Linked DNA regions of Halotia branconii CENA392. The protein of the gene in region 3 interacts with the protein of the main gene of each other region in a pairwise test. Links are inferred from orthologs where the notes say so. Each region holds a gene or a part of one and is shown on either strand. Other genes may lie near its edges.

Region 1 (3,728 bases), 2.2 Mb from region 3 along the record:
GACTGCTGAGAATAGCAGAAGCTAAAGCTACTCGTTGGTAGTATGCCCAAATGTATTCTACTTGGCGATCGCCTATTAAACTCAACTGTAACCCAAAGACAGTTTCTGCCAAAATTGCCATGACAAAGACAATCAAGGCAATAGAAATAAAATCTTCTTGAATAAAACGCTGCTTCTGAGTCAGACCAGTTAAAAGTCCTACCAGTCCTAGGGTTATGGCATGAGTTGGGTTATAAGATGTCATCGCATCTTGAAGCATTCCCAAAACTATACCTGCGAGTAATCCTTCTAAAACTGTACGCTTAACACTCCAAGCTACCACCCAAATTAATAGCCAATTTGGGCCAATTCCTAGTAATTCCATACCGGGAAGGCGAGTTGGTAATAATATTATGCATAACATTACTGATCCAACCGTCACCGTCCAATCTAGTAACTGGCGCATACCAGGATGCCAATGAGATAGAGGCTTGTTAGGGAATTTAAATTTTCGCTTTGACGACTGTGGCTTTTTCTGACTGCTGCCACTAAATGAAGGCATCTTCATTGTTTTGCAATATTTTTGAGAATCTAATTAGACTTTTGAATTTCCTGGTTTGGTGATTCTTGCTTTTCCATTTCTTGATTTGTCGGCTTTGGATATATAGCCACCCAATCTAGCGACCTTATAGGCGGGAAAAGGTCAACTTTTGCCACCGATACCGGGAGTTTCTTTAAATCTAAGGACTTTACCCGTCCTACTGCCAAGCCGGCTGGAAATTTCTGACTATAAGTAGATGTAGAAACTAAATCTCCTACTTTGACATTGGGAACTTTTTCATAAAATTCCAGTACAGCTTCTGCAGAAGAATCTCCTCGCAAAACTCCCTTGGCTGAGGTGCGGCTAATGGTTACACCTACTTGACTTTTGAGGTCACTAATTAATAGAACGCGGCTAGTATTAGGAGTTACACTCTCTACCAAACCTACTAATCCACCATCAGCCTTGACCACGAAGCCTTCTTGAATACCCATATTAGAGCCACGATTGATAGTCACTTGTTGCCACCAATGGTCAGCACTGCGTCCCACTACCCGTCCTGGAATTGGGCGCGCTGAGAGTGGCTGTTTTTCAACATAGCCTAATAAATCTTGGAGCTTTTTATTTTGACTTTCCAGATCTGCTATGCGTGTTTGCAACTCTAAAAACCGAGCATCTTTGAGACGTTCTTCTGGACTTGGTCCTGTCTGCAACATTTGTAATGGACGGGTCATTACTTGGTAAACTTCCATCAGCAGTTGCCCTTGGGTTTGTCGCAGTATCCAAGTACTACCTAGTATTAAAGCGAGTAACCCAATTTGTAATCCTTTGCGATCCCACCAACGACGTAAAGTAACCATCTATACCTATTTATATAATTTCAGAAGATATTGGATTCTGTTTATATAGAACCCAAATAATAGGCAAATAGAACCCAATATCTCATATTTTTTTCTACATATTGCGAGAACGCCAGCTGATAACTCGTTCTAGCTGTTTAAAGTTTTCTAACACACGACCTGTTCCCAGCACAACACAACTAAGAGGATCAGCAGCAATGTGTGTGACAATTCCCGTCTCATGGCTAATCAGGGTATCTATGCCTTTAAGCAAAGCACCACCACCAGCCAGCATAATGCCTCTATCAATAATGTCAGATGCCAGTTCCGGAGGAGTGCGTTCCAATGTCCGTTTCACAGCTTCGATGATGACTGATAACGGTTCCAACATACTTTCACGAATTTCTGGCCCTTTAATAGTAACGGTTCTTGGAAGACCAGAAAGCAAGTGTAAACCTCGAACTTCCATCATCAGATCTCCATCATCATTGCTAGGATAAGCAGAGCCAAGGCGAATTTTGATATCTTCCGCAGTCCGTTCCCCAATTACCAAGTTATGAACTTTCTTCATATACTGGATAATCGAATCTGTAAGTTCATCTCCCGCAACCCGTACTGACTCACTTAGCACAGTACCTTGGAGACTCAGTACTGCAACTTCTGTTGTACCTCCACCAATATCGATAATCATGTTACCAGTTGGTTCAATAACTGGTAGACCTGCTCCAATTGCCGCTGCTACAGGCTCATCAATTAAACACACTTCTCTAGCCCCAGCTTGACCTGCTGCATCCATCACAGCTCGCCTTTCTACCCCTGTAACACCACTGGGAATGCCAATGACAATTCGGGGTAAAACTAAAGATCTACCCTCATTTACACGATGGATAAAGCTTTTCAGCATCAACTCGGCTGTATCGAAGTCAGCAATTACACCATCGCGCAAGGGGCGGAGGGCAATTACATTATCAGGTGTGCGACCAAGCATTTTTTTGGCTTCTTCTCCCACAGCCAGTGCTACTTTCTCATTTTGATCGATAGCAACTACAGAAGGCTCTTGGAGTACAATACCTTTACCAGATACATAAACAAGGGTATTGGCTGTACCGAGGTCGATACCCATATCCCACGATGAGCGAAAGTTCCGAAAAAGACCCACGCGTCTCTACGCCCCTTATTTGCGATATTTTTTGACTACAACTATGAGAGTTAATTGTGCTGGATTTTATTACGTTTTTTAGCCTGAGTCCAGCCAGTTAGGCGGTTTTTTAAACTTATAGCAGTTCTTGCTAGGTCTCAGGTCTCTACGTTTTTAATCTTCTTTGGCTACTTCAGTATATCCGTACAGTTTTTCAGTTTACCTCTGTCATTTTCTATCTTTTTATACCCGATTAGGTTGTTCAGTTTTTAACACATTTTCAATAGGTTCACAATTCGCTATGATGAAAATCAAGACAAGTAAGTACGTATGTACTAAAAGGTAACTCAGATGAGCATCAATATTGTCACTCTCATTGGTCGTGTCGGCGGCGACCCAGATATTAAATATTTCGAGTCTGGTAGTGTTAAGTGTAGATTGACATTGGCCGTGAATCGACGTACTAAAGAGGGAGAACATACCGACTGGTTCAATTTGGAACTATGGGGCAAAACGGCAGAAGTGGCTGGTAACTATGTACGTAAAGGCAAACAAATTGCCGTTAAAGGTTCTTTGAAGTTAGATACCTGGAGCGATCGCCAAACCGGAGCCAACCGTTCTTCACCAGTTATTTTAGTAGACCAATTACAGTTATTGGGTTCAAAGCAAGATGGAGATGGCGGGATGGCAGATATGTCCTCAGATCATTTTTAATTGTTTAACTGTCAACTATGAGGTGAAAATAAAAGAATAAACAGATTAAACCAACGCCACAACAGTTAAGGACTGTTTACATAGCTTGTTGCTGGTTAACAAAAATGTACTTGCCGATTTATCTTGTAACGCTTGATTATAGAGACGCGAGAATAGTAGTTATTGCGGGTGAAGAGTCAGTAATTATTATTAATAAGCAAGGAAAATTAAGTTATGACCAGCCCGAATTATGAGGCGATGACTACAAAGCAACTACGAACCTACGTTCTGCAACACCGAGACGATCAAAATGCCATCAATGCTTTAGCTAACCGAGTTGAAGCAAATGGAATCAAGCTAGACTCTCCAGAACAGCTGCCTAATGTAATACGCAGACCGCAATCACATCAAGAGTGAGACCACCAAGACCAAATTTTTGATAAAGCCTTGTGTTTGCAGCACAAAGCTTTATATTCTGCCATAAAACACCAAGTAGTCAGTTGTTCGTTATTTTTCGTTTGCTACTGACAACTGACAA
Region 2 (3,645 bases), 5.0 Mb from region 3 along the record:
GTAGTTAACTACATAACCCATATCTTCTAAAGAATACAGTATTACTTCTAATGTTCTACCTTGATCGTGATGTAATATATGCTTAACATTTTCCAGAACAACAACAGGAGGATTAATATGCTCAATAATTTCGCAAATATGAAAAAATAAAGTACCTCTAGTGTCATGAAAACCTTTTCTTCGTCCGCAAATACTAAAAGGTTGACAAGGAAAACCAGCCGTTAAAACATCAAAATAAGGTAAAGTTTTTAAATCAATTTTTCTGATATCAGATTTAGGCTTGTCTCCAAAATTATTTAAGTAAACCTCTTGACACGCCTGATCAATCTCGCAAGAAAATACACATTCATAGTCAGCTTTTTCAAAAGCTAATCTAAAACCTCCAATACCAGCAAATAAATCAGCAAACTTTAATCTTAATTCCTCCATAAAAATTAGTAAAATTTTGTTTAAAGAAGTGAGCATTATATTATAACAAAATCTAACTATTTTAAATATTAGTTATTTGCAACTTTGATTATTTTTCAGATAATTCAAAATATTTTTTTATAAAAATAATCAAGCTAAATACTTACTATCGATGCGATCGCGTTTAAATAAAATTCCAGGATTAGGATATCATCGCTAAAAACAGCTTTTCGGGCATTTTTGCTTAGTTGACTATATTTCGTCAAGCTACACCTGCACAACTAGCTGAAGTTTCAGAAATCACTGACAAGCAGCTAAGGGTTAAAGTTGCGGCGTTCGTTATTTGTTGCTTATTAACTAACAGTTATGGGTTGATACTACAAAAAATCTTCATATAAGTCTATCTTAGACTCAAAGAGAAGTCGCAGATAGGTTCCTCTAACTCGCGTTATATCGCCATCCAAATCTTAACTGAATCTTAAGAGAGATATTTTGTAGCTAAGGATACAGTAATTTCCGGCTTTTAATTTTTGAATACAAGAACGGCTTATTTTGCATTTGTCTGAAATGACTACAAATAAGTCTCTCTCAAGGCATTAATCATAGGGATCACTCCTTCTCTAAACAGTAGTTTACCAGAAAACTAATTTATGTATCTAAAGCAGGATGGTAAAATCACCTAGATTTTAAGATAATGTGCAAAGAACTCAATTTTTTTCAAATCTAAATTCTTGTTTAAAATAATTAGCTGATATCTTGGCTATTTGTTACTTTAGGTCAACTCAAAATATTTTCTGAGTTAAATTACGGTTTTCCAACCAAAAATAGTTACACACACCAGGGGTAAAAAAATGCATACAATACAAAAAATTCACTGCCCAAATTGCGGCAGTGATGCAGAGCGTCACTATATTTCTGATAGTCAATTAACTCGCACACAATGCCCGACTTGTGACTACTTAATGATCAGTTGTACCCGTACTGGTAAAGTTATTGAGGCTTATGCCCCAGGTATTCTGGCAAAAAGATAAAGTTAGGAATTATGATTTCCTTTACTTGTACGTAGTTGTCCACACGCAGCATCAGCTTCTAACCCACGAGAATAGCGAACGCTCACAGCAATTTGTTGTTGTTTAAGAACTTGAACAAAAGCTTGAATACGATCGCGGTTGGGGCGTTTATAATCAACTTCTGCAATGGGGTTGTAGGGAATCAAATTCACATGACTTTGGAATCCTCGTAGACATTTTGCCAGTTGCAGTGCGTGTTCTGGCAAATCGTTCACCCCAGCAAGGAGGATATATTCAAAAGTTACACGCCGCCCGGTTATTTCTACATATTCCCGACATTCAGCTAACAAATCTTCTAAAGGATAAGAACGGGCGCTAGGGATAAGTTGTTTCCGCAATGCTTGATTAGGTGCGTGGAGACTAACAGCAAGAGTAATTTGTAAATTATGTTGAGCAAATTCACGGATGCGATCGCGTATCCCAACTGTAGAAACAGTTAGCGATCGCGCTCCTATGCCAACATCTTGATTTAAAGATTTTAAAGCTGCTAAAACATTCTCAGTATTTAGTAATGGTTCACCCATACCCATAAATACCACATTGCTCACCCGTTGTTGAAAATCTTCTTGTACAGTTAAGACTTGATCAACAATTTCATACCTTTTAAGGTTGCGTTTGTAACCTCCTTTACCTGTGGCGCAAAAATCACACGCCATTGGACAACCTACCTGAGTAGAAACACATACTGTTAAACGCTTATCTGTGGGAATACCAACGGTTTCAATGATTTGATTATCTGCAAGTTTTAGAAGATATTTAACAGTAGCATCGGCAGCTACAGCACGGTGATGGATGGTTGAGCGACCGATGGGTATTTCTGTTGCTTCCGCCCGCCATTGCTTAGGAAAGACAGAAATATCAGCTAGCGATCGCACTTGCTTTTGATAAATCCACTCATGTAGTTGTTTTCCTCTATAAGCGGGTTGTCCTTGCTGCTGTACCCATGCAGTTAGTTCAGCCAGAGAAGCACCTAGCAAGGGAGGAATTTCGTGTAATTTAACTGAGTCAACCTGAGAAACAAGAGGCGTAACAGACATAAGGAATCAAGAAATCAAAAGTTGACGTTGAATCTCTATCCTATAGCTTCTTGCTCTAGATTAGAATTGAGAGCCTAGGTTGCTGATTAAAATATAGCGGTTTTTATTTTTTACTTTTGCCGACCTGTACTAGGGGACTTCCAAGGAATAAAATGACCAATTATAATAATGATAATCATTCTAAGGGGGGAAGGAGAAGCAGCCGCAGGCTGCTTCTCCTTCCCCCCTATTCGTAGTAAATTCAATTTGGAGGGAATTTTGTGGGTGGACAGGAGTGTTGCTCGAATTAACTGATTCAGTCAAAAAAGTATTCAAGGAAACAGCAAACCAACTCAAAGGTGCAGCAAGGCGGCGTTTTCAAGCACAAATTGTCATGGAATTAGGTTACGGAGGACAATTACTGGCTCAAAAAGAATTGGGCTGGGATAGAAATACTATTCGTAAAGGAATTAAAGAACTAACCAGTGGGATTAGTTGTATAGATAATTATTCAGCTAGGGGTAGATGGAAAGTAGAAGAGCATTTACCAAACCTGTTAGAAGATATCAAAAAATTAGTTGATTTCCAAAGCCAAACAGATCCAAGTTTTAAAAGCCAAAGGCTGTATACACGCCTAACTGCTAGTCAGGTCAGAAAGCTATTAATTGATAAATTTGGTTATACGGATGAACAGTTACCTACTGAAGAAACAATGAGAGTTAAATTGAATGATTTAGGTTATAGACTCAAGCGAGTAGCAAAAGTTTTACCTCAAAAAAAATTCCAGAAACAGACGCAATCTTTGAACAATTAGCAATAGTTAATCAATCCGCCCTGGATGATCCAAGTATCTTACGTCTCAGTCTGGATGCCAAAGCCCGTGTAGATATTGGCTACTTTGACAGAGGAGGTAAAAACCGAGTTGTCACAGAAACAGAAGACCATAATTTTCATCCAAAAACTACCGTAACTCCTTACGGCATCTTCCTTCCAGAATTAGACGAACTATTTTTATACTTTACAGAGTCTAATGTAACGAGTGATTTTATTGTAGACGTTCTAGAAGATTTTTGGAAGAGTGAGAGTTGGCGATTTTCCTCAATAAAAACCCTGATTATTAACCAGGATAATGGGACAGATAATAATTCTAG
Region 3 (8,567 bases):
GGTAGAGTTGGCAGAGGCAGATAAAAAAATTGTCATCACTGGCTGTATGGCCCAGCACTTCCAGGAACAATTATTGGAAGAGTTGCCGGAAGCAGTTGCTGTGGTGGGAACAGGTGATTATCACAAAATTGTCAATGTAATTGAGCGAGTACAACAGGGAGAACGGGTCAAACAAGTTAGTGTAGAACCAACTTACATTGCTGATGAAACGACACCGCGCTACCGCACCACAACAGAGGGTGTTGCCTACTTGCGAATTGCTGAAGGATGTGATTATCGTTGTGCATTTTGTATTATTCCTTATCTACGAGGAAACCAGCGATCGCGTACTATTGAATCTATAGTTGCCGAAGCCAAGCAGCTAGCCTCCCAAGGGGTACAAGAGATTATTCTCATTTCCCAAATCACAACTAATTACGGTTTGGATATTTACGGTAAGCCAAAGTTAGCCGAACTGCTTCGCGCCTTGGCAAAGGTGGATGTACCTTGGATTCGAGTACATTATGCTTATCCCACCGGATTAACTTTGGATGTGATTACAGCGTTCAAAGAAACACCTAACGTCTTACCTTACCTGGATTTGCCTCTGCAACATTCTCATCCAGAGATTCTCCGCAATATGAACCGTCCTTGGCAAGGACGTGTGAACAATGAGATTATTGATCGCATCAAAACAGCGCTACCAACGGCAGTATTGCGGACAACATTTATAGTTGGTTTCCCCGGAGAAACTCAAGAGCATTTTGAGCATCTACTAGAGTTTGTGCAGCGGCATGAATTTGACCATGTTGGTGTTTTCACCTTTTCACCAGAACAGGAAACCCCTGCCTATAAGCTACCTAATCAGTTGCCACAACAAGTGATGGAGCAGCGTCGGCACAGAGTTATGGAACTCCAGCAGCCAATTTCGCAAAGAAAAAATCAGCAGGAAATAGGCAAGATTGTTGATGTCCTGATAGAGCAAGAAAATCCTGAAAGTGGGAAATTAATTGGTCGTTCAGGTAGATTTTCCCCAGAAGTCGATGGTCAAATTTATATCGAAGGTCAGGCGAAGTTAGGAACCATCGTGCCAGTAGCGATCCACGGCGCTGATATATATGACCTATACGGTCAAGTTGTCAATAACTAAATTGTCATTTGTCAAATTTAGATGACTAATGACTCATCTAAAAATAAAAACTAAACCTAGGAGATTTGATGAATCTTTCGTTTCCAGAATTAGGCATTTCACAAGAACGTGTAGAGTTATTAGAAACAATCGGCTTTACCGCACCTACTAATATTCAAGCCCAAGCTATTCCCCAATTGTTAGCAGGTCGAGATGTAGTCGGTCAATCCCAAACAGGAACAGGTAAAACAGCAGCATTTACCCTGCCAATTTTAGAACGGTTAGATGTTAACCAAAGAGCAGTACAAGCGTTGGTCTTGACCCCAACTCGTGAGTTAGCAATTCAAGTTCACGATGCCGTTGCTCAGTTCATGGGTAACGATGGATTGCGAGTGCTAGCAATTTATGGTGGACAATCGATTGACCGCCAAATGTCACAACTCAAACGTGGCGTTCACATGGTTGTGGGTACTCCAGGACGGATGATAGATTTACTAGACCGGGGCTGTCTCAAGCTCGATCAAGTGAAATGGTTTGTCTTAGATGAAGCCGATGAAATGTTGAGCATGGGTTTTATCGATGATGTGATTAAGATTCTTTCTCAAGCACCTACAGATCGCCAAACAGCTTTGTTCTCAGCCACCATGCCGCCATCGATTCGCATGTTGGTGAACAAATTTTTGCGATCGCCTGCGATAGTCACCGTCGAACAACCAAAAGCTGCTCCCAACAAAATCAATCAAGTAGCTTATCTCATCCCCCGTCACTGGACAAAAGCCAAAGCTTTACAGCCGATTCTGGAAATGGAAGATCCAGAAACAGCTTTAATCTTTGTGCGTACCAGACGCACAGCCGCAGAACTCACCAATCAATTACAAGCTGCTGGTCATAGTGTTGACGAATATCACGGTGACTTGTCGCAACAAGCACGAGAACGCTTATTAGGTAGATTCCGCAATCGTCAAGTGCGCTGGGTGGTAGCCACAGATATTGCCGCACGGGGGTTAGATGTCGATCAATTATCCCATGTGATCAACTACGACTTACCTGATAGCGTAGAAACCTATGTCCATCGGATTGGTCGTACTGGTCGAGCTGGTAAAGAAGGAACGGCTATTTCTTTAGTTCAGCCTTTTGAGCGACGCAAACAACAGGCATTTGAGCGCCATAATCGCCAAAGTTGGCAATTGCTATCAATTCCTACACGGGCGCAAATTGAAGCCAGACACATCAATAAATTGCAAGAACAAGTAGGAGAAGCCTTAACTGGCGAACGCCTAGCTTCATTCTTGCCAATAGTTAGCGAATTGATTGAAAAATACGATGCTCATGCGATCGCTGCGGCGGCATTGCAAATCGCTTACGATGAAACTCGTCCTGCTTGGTTGCAATCAGGCGTAGATCCCCAAGAAGACAACGTACCCGTACCCAAACCCAAGCTCAATAAACGTCGTGATTCTTCTGGTGAACGCAGCCGTTCCTCTTGGACTAAATCAGACAGTAACGGTGGTGAAGAAGAAAGACGAGGTACTCCCAAGCCTAAACTGCGGACAACACATCGTGAACCTTCTGTATCGCCTAATAGCAAAAAACTCGGTTGACATACAGAATAGAGAACCAACTTCTTAGTCAAGAATCAAAAGTCAATGGTGAGCCAGTACTGTCTTTTCACAAAGGGAGCCATTAGCGTAAAGCCTTCTCTACAAGAGGCTATGCGTAGCTTGCTTCTTTGCAGGACTACGCTTAGAGCGAGTCTGCGAACGTCTGGGGTTTTCCTAAATGGAGTGAGAGGCTAGAGTGGCTTTCCATGCTATTTGCTATAAATTGGGCATTGCTCGCCTAAAGCAGTGCCTCCCCATAATATCGTTTAACTTTAAAGTTGATACATTTGGGCAAGCAGGGGAAGCAGTGCGGTCTTGGGGTCTCCCCTTTGGGTGACGCTCGCAAGCTTGCTATCGCTACGCTAACGGCAGTCCAACGCCAGTCGCTCCTGGGGAGCCACTGCGTTGCGGGGGTTCCCCCCGAGTCCCGCAAGTGGCATGGAAACCCCCATGACCGCGCTGGCTCCTCTTTGTTGGAACAACTTTCTGCGGGCTGCCTCACCAAGTGGAGCAAGTGGCGTGGTTCCCCCCAAGAGCAACTGCCGTGAAGCAGGGGAAGCAGCACTTCGGCTACGCGGTAGTTAAGTTTCGGCTACGCTCAACTGCCGCGCAGCGCCGCACTAAGCCTGTCGAAGTGTCGAAACTCAGTGACCAAAGGCAGGGGGAGTAAGAAAAGTAATTTGTATCAATAATTTCGTGAAATGGTATAACAGCTTGTCTAAAGCTAATTAGCCTTCAATTTGCCTAAAAGTAGGAATAAAGCCGCTTCCTATTAGAATAAAGCAGGGGGCAGCACTTCGGCTTACTTCGACTACAGTTGTTGAGCAAAGTCGAAGGACGCTCATTATAAGTCGCTCAGTAACCAAAGGCGGCGGGAGAAAGAGTTTGAGCCTTATTTACTTTTATTCACATAGTTTGATTTTATTTCACCGACTTACTTAAATCTTTTTTCAAAAAATACTATTTTTGGCTATTTTTTATGAGTTGACAGACTCTTGCCCAATCTTATTTAATAACTGGGTAATATTGACAATTTTAGTTATCAATTCATTGGCTGCATTGGGGATCACAACAGGATTGCTTACCCCTCTCTATAAAAGTCTAGAAATAAAAGACTTTATCCAGTACTCAGCCAAACAAGAGACTGCAAATTTCATCTAAAAATTTAAAATCCAAAATCAATTAATTGCGTGGTGGTGTACGCCGATTACGAAGAAAATCTGGAATATCTAATCCAGTCTTTTCTTTGGGTTCTGCAACTGGTGTTGGGGGATTAACTGCTGGTGTCTGTGGTGTTGGTGTTGGCCGCTTTGTCGGGGTTGTTACCCTGGCGTTAACGACGTTTTGTTGTGGCGCTGTTTGCACTTCGCCTGTAAACCCAGTGGCAATGACTGTAATTCTTACCTCACCTTGTAGCCTGTCATCAATCACTGCTCCAAAAATAATATTGGCATTGGGATCAACTACTTCATATATTGCTTCTGCGGCAGCATTCACTTCATGTAGGGTAAGGTCACTACCACCAGTAATATTAAAGACAACTCCTCTAGCTCCTTCAATAGAACACTCAAGTAATGGTGATGAAATAGCAGCAATTGCTGCTTCTCTAGCTCTTGATTTGCCCGAACTAACACCTATACCCATCAATGCTGATCCCGCATCGGCCATCACAGCTCGGACATCAGCAAAGTCAACGTTTACTAAACCGGGAATCGTAATGATATCTGAAATTCCCTGTACCCCTTGACGTAGTACATCATCTGCATAGCGAAAAGCTTCTTGCACAGGAGTTTGCTCAGGAATCACTTCCAGCAGCTTGTTGTTGGGGATGATAATCAATGTATCTACCCTACTTTTTAGCCCTTCAACACCTTGCTCTGCTTGACTAGTGCGACGACGACCTTCAAAAACAAATGGACGAGTCACTACGCCAACAGTAAGAGCGCCCATTTCTTTTGCTACTTCTGCAACAATGGCGGCAGCACCTGTTCCAGTACCACCTCCCATGCCAGCCGTGATAAATACTAGATCAGCACCTTCTAAAGCCGTAGCAATTTCGTCTCGTGATTCCTCTGCTGCCTTTTGACCAATGGCAGGATTACCACCTGCTCCTAAACCTCGTGTTAGCTTTTGTCCAATCTGCAACCGACTAGGGGCCCCTGCCAAAGTTAAAGCTTGAGCATCAGTATTAATTGACCAAAACTCTACTCCGGAGACATCAGACTCAATCATGCGGTTAACCGCATTTCCACCACCACCACCTACACCGATTACTTTGATGTTGGCAACTCGACCTGGAACAATTTCGCCAATTCTGCTATTTTCTGTAGTGATCCTTTTACTATCGTTGTTTTGTCCAAAATTAAGCCCAGAGTGATTAAAGGGATTATTCGAGTTAGATGCCAGTGAAAATCCTGGCTGCCCCACAGATTGGGAGTTTTTATAGGTAAGCTCTTGGTTATTATCAAGTGTCATTGGATTTTGAAAGGTAGATAAACGACTTTACTCAGGTATTCTTCACCTAAGAGTCAACTATAGATAGTTGGACACTGCCTCTATGGCACTGTTCTTTATTGAGATCACTATTTCCAACCTTAACAAGATTGAAAGTGCGAAAGTTTGCTATAGGATAAGCCATGAAAGTAGTTATCTGCATAGCTAATTCTAGAGAAGTATACATACATTTACTAAAAATTGATCTGTATAACTTCCACAAAATATGAATATTTTCACTACTATGTTGCCAATTTGGCACAGCATACCTTTGACATACCCAATACCCTCCTAATAATTCTGTTGATGATTGAGATTGTTGATTACGTTGACAACTAGCAGTGTTTGTTTTTTTTAAATTAACAATCACACTTATTACATGAGTTTTGTATATTTTATTCACCATTAGAAGAATAAAATACTGATAATACAAGTTTTTTATCCCCAAATGATTAATACTATCGGCTGATTCTAGTAAATCAAATATACATCTAATAGCAGTACAAATAACATTGCGCTTAGAAAGCATGTCTTGCAAAAATGCGCTGTAATAGCCCATCCCACCTGCCTTAGCCATATAGTTGATAGATTTAACCATAGAAATGATTGCAACTTAAGAGACAAATTTTGCCTTTTATTGAATTAACTGTAAAGTCAAAGGCAAGGAGACTATGCTTATCAGTTATATAACATCCTGATAGATTTGCTATTTGATGTGCCTGAATAGACGCTTATTTAGGATAAGATTCTATCTTGTCAGACTGATGAAAGTGATAAATCTCATCAAAACTACCTTCTTTTTATGAACATTTGCGGTGGTATGATCAACTAATAGGTAGTTGTAACAGCAACTGTCCGTCTTGTAAGAAGTCACCCTCCAAGGGTCTACACCAGTGTTCTGCAATGGAAAACTCACGCATTTTTCTCATTTCTCAGCTGGGTTAGGTTAAAGATTGGTAGGCACAAGGCATTTTTCACACCAAACACCATCATCCGATTGTCTAACATATTGCACCCCTCGACCAGATGTCAGGGTAACAATTATAGGCCTTTGTAATCTCAAAAGAAGTCTGATGATGGATCTTTGCATCTAAATTAATTAAAATTTGACACTGATTTTTTAAAGTTATAGGACTTATCCCTCTTTTGTTACTACGAGGAGAGAAAAATATTATTCCTAGCCTGAGTCTCAGATATCATCACAAATGTAGGCGATCGCATCCCAGCTTGATCATTTACATCCTTTTGTTGAAAAAAGACGTAAAAATAGGCGTTTCAGATTATTCTCTGCCGAAGGCAACAAAAGAGGAATTACGCATTCATAATGAAAAACTGAGCCTTTGCGATTACTTCGCTGTATACCCTGCGGGAACGCTAAAAGCGAACGGAATAACGTAAAGTCGTAAGCCGTACGTCAGTTCTGAGTTATTAGAAAAGTGAAAATAATCAATATATTTAGTAAACATAAAATTTCTTAATTTACTAGAATTGGCTCAATTCAATATCTTGGATATTTCTAGGGAGTTTGGTGGTCAGTTTCCTGTGTTTTTTGGTTCATCCGTACTAATGGGGATTCGGGATTTTTCAGATCAATATACTCTATTTGATTGAGATTAAGCTTTTTAGATAAATGACGCATTTGAGCAAGTACCTTGATTTGTTCAGGTAATTGAGGACTTGGCGCACCCAAATAGACATTTCCTAGTTCTGTTTTTAAAATTAAATTCGTTGGATCTTGGCAATCAATTTCCATGATTTTCACAGAACTTTGGCTCAAAGATAGATAAAGCTGACTCCAGTAGGAACGATATTGTGCTGGCGCTCCAATAACTTTGAGAATCGGCAATTTGATGGTGGGATTCACTAATTTGTATTTTTCTAAGGGTATCCAAACACCACTTGCGTCTAGTAAACCCGTAGATGCTTGTTCATTGTTAGTATCAGTATTTGATGATTTGGCCTGTTGAGCGATCGCCACAGGTACTCGTTCTTGAATTTCAATGATTAATCCAGGAGGAAACAGCCGACGAGCGACGCTTGCTTGGGCAATAGTTGGTTGTTGCTCTAAAGAATCAGCGATCGCAGACGGTTCAATCCGCCATAAAGACTGAGGATAGGGAAATGTCAAAAATGACTGAATCGCTTCTTGTGAAAGCACTTGATCCCCTGATTTCATCACAATTTGCTTGGGAGTATTGAGTATCCATGTTGGTTGGATTGCCACCCATAGTAAACCACCAGCTAGGCCACTAATGGCTAAGGTTCGCCAAATAGCCTGAAGAATTTTCATCTGCCGTCGGCGACGTAATTTTTGACGGCGCTGGGCTAAATCTGTATAGGAAACTGAGACTATGCCAGCCATTTAAACCCCTTTTTGCTTGCGGTTCTATTCTTCGGTAGATTGAGAGTAACTGATTAACTACAGTAAACCTTGTCAACATCTGTTAGCCGCTACCCTCAAGACTTTTTTTACTTTTAGTAACAACACCTTACAGTATTCATCATCTGGGGTGTCAGGAATCCAAAGAAGACAGGGCTAGATTTAATACATATTACTGTTCTATTAGCAGCCACACAAATCAAGAACAGTAATAAATAGTAGCTTTTTTTACTAAATAATTTAATGCATATAAAGCAGTTTTTAGTCAAGTAAAAGCTTAAAGATTATCAAAAGCTGAATAGCATCTGTAAAAAAGACGGATATACTGTACCCATCAGGGTCAATTAAATCTCTATTATGGTACTGACTATTGCTTGTGGCAATCTTGCATCGAGCGTTGTCATCTGCAATATGATCAATTGCAAGCTAATTATGTACCTATACAAGTAATGGGGATTTTAAGTATATAAAAAGGCAAACAACGCATCTACATGATCAATACACTGAATTTGTCACGCTTTTACAAAGCATGTAATCCTAGCTACACGTTAAATATGGGTAATGTGCTGGATCAACAGTATTACATCGATTTTGCTGATGTCCGGGGTTGTAAGATTGTTGAGGAATTAAAACGTACTATCACTCGTATTTCTCCGGATGAGCCGACCTGTCAGTTATTTACGGGACATATTGGCTGCGGAAAGTCAACAGAGTTACAACGCCTCAAAGCAGAACTGGAAGTAGCAGGATTTCATGTAGTTTATTTTGAGTCCAGTCAAGACCTAGATATGGCGGATATTGATGTCAGTGATATCTTGTTGAGTGTAGCCCGTCAAGTTAGTGTCAGTTTAGAAGCAATTGGCATCAAACTAAAACCAAGTTACTTTATTAATTTGTTTAAAGAAATTGGGGATTTTTTGCAAAGTCCCATTGAGCTTTCTGGACAAGCAGAATTGTCTTTGGGTATTGCCAAAATTACAGCTAA

The links.
Region 1: the proteins of ftsZ (region 3) and QI031_RS10310 interact in binary tests that used the Escherichia coli proteins (3 or more experiments, as listed by UniProt). The link is inferred for Halotia branconii CENA392 from one-to-one orthologs.
Region 2: the proteins of ftsZ (region 3) and rlmN interact in binary tests that used the Escherichia coli proteins (3 or more experiments, as listed by UniProt). The link is inferred for Halotia branconii CENA392 from one-to-one orthologs.

Annotation. Positions count from the first base shown.
Region 1 is NZ_CP124543.1:2,337,866-2,341,593, reverse strand. What follows is about bases 479-3,396. They hold QI031_RS10310 (rod shape-determining protein), read right to left. Parts: upstream 2,483-3,396; coding sequence 1,475-2,482; downstream 479-1,474. Other genes in these bases: QI031_RS31710 (DUF6888 family protein), read left to right, coding at 3,256-3,396; QI031_RS10305 (single-stranded DNA-binding protein), read left to right, coding at 2,849-3,211; mreC (rod shape-determining protein MreC), read right to left, coding at 571-1,380; mreD (rod shape-determining protein MreD), read right to left, coding at 479-547. Outside these bases: more of mreD, read right to left, coding at 1-478; more of QI031_RS31710, read left to right, coding at 3,397-3,444; QI031_RS10300 (DUF6887 family protein), read left to right, coding at 3,425-3,607. UniProt on the Escherichia coli protein: Forms membrane-associated dynamic filaments that are essential for cell shape determination. Acts by regulating cell wall synthesis and cell elongation, and thus cell shape.
Region 2 is NZ_CP124543.1:5,137,116-5,140,760, forward strand. Bases 479-3,313 are described here. They hold rlmN (dual-specificity RNA methyltransferase RlmN), read right to left. Parts: upstream 2,516-3,313; coding sequence 1,442-2,515; downstream 479-1,441. Other genes in these bases: QI031_RS22510 (replication restart DNA helicase PriA), read left to right, coding at 1,260-1,439. Outside these bases: QI031_RS22505 (DNA cytosine methyltransferase), read right to left, coding at 1-465.
Region 3 is NZ_CP124543.1:122,015-130,581, forward strand. Bases 3,039-6,021 are described here. They hold ftsZ (cell division protein FtsZ), read right to left. Parts: upstream 5,185-6,021; coding sequence 3,892-5,184; downstream 3,039-3,891. Other genes in these bases: QI031_RS00630 (hypothetical protein), read left to right, coding at 3,160-3,294; QI031_RS00640 (hypothetical protein), read right to left, coding at 5,231-5,800. In the rest of the region: 30S ribosomal protein S12 methylthiotransferase RimO, read left to right, coding at 1-1,129; QI031_RS00625 (DEAD/DEAH box helicase), read left to right, coding at 1,198-2,709; QI031_RS00645 (cell division protein FtsQ/DivIB), read right to left, coding at 6,719-7,564; QI031_RS00650 (P-loop NTPase fold protein), read left to right, coding at 8,074-8,567. UniProt on the Escherichia coli protein: Essential cell division protein that forms a contractile ring structure (Z ring) at the future cell division site. The regulation of the ring assembly controls the timing and the location of cell division.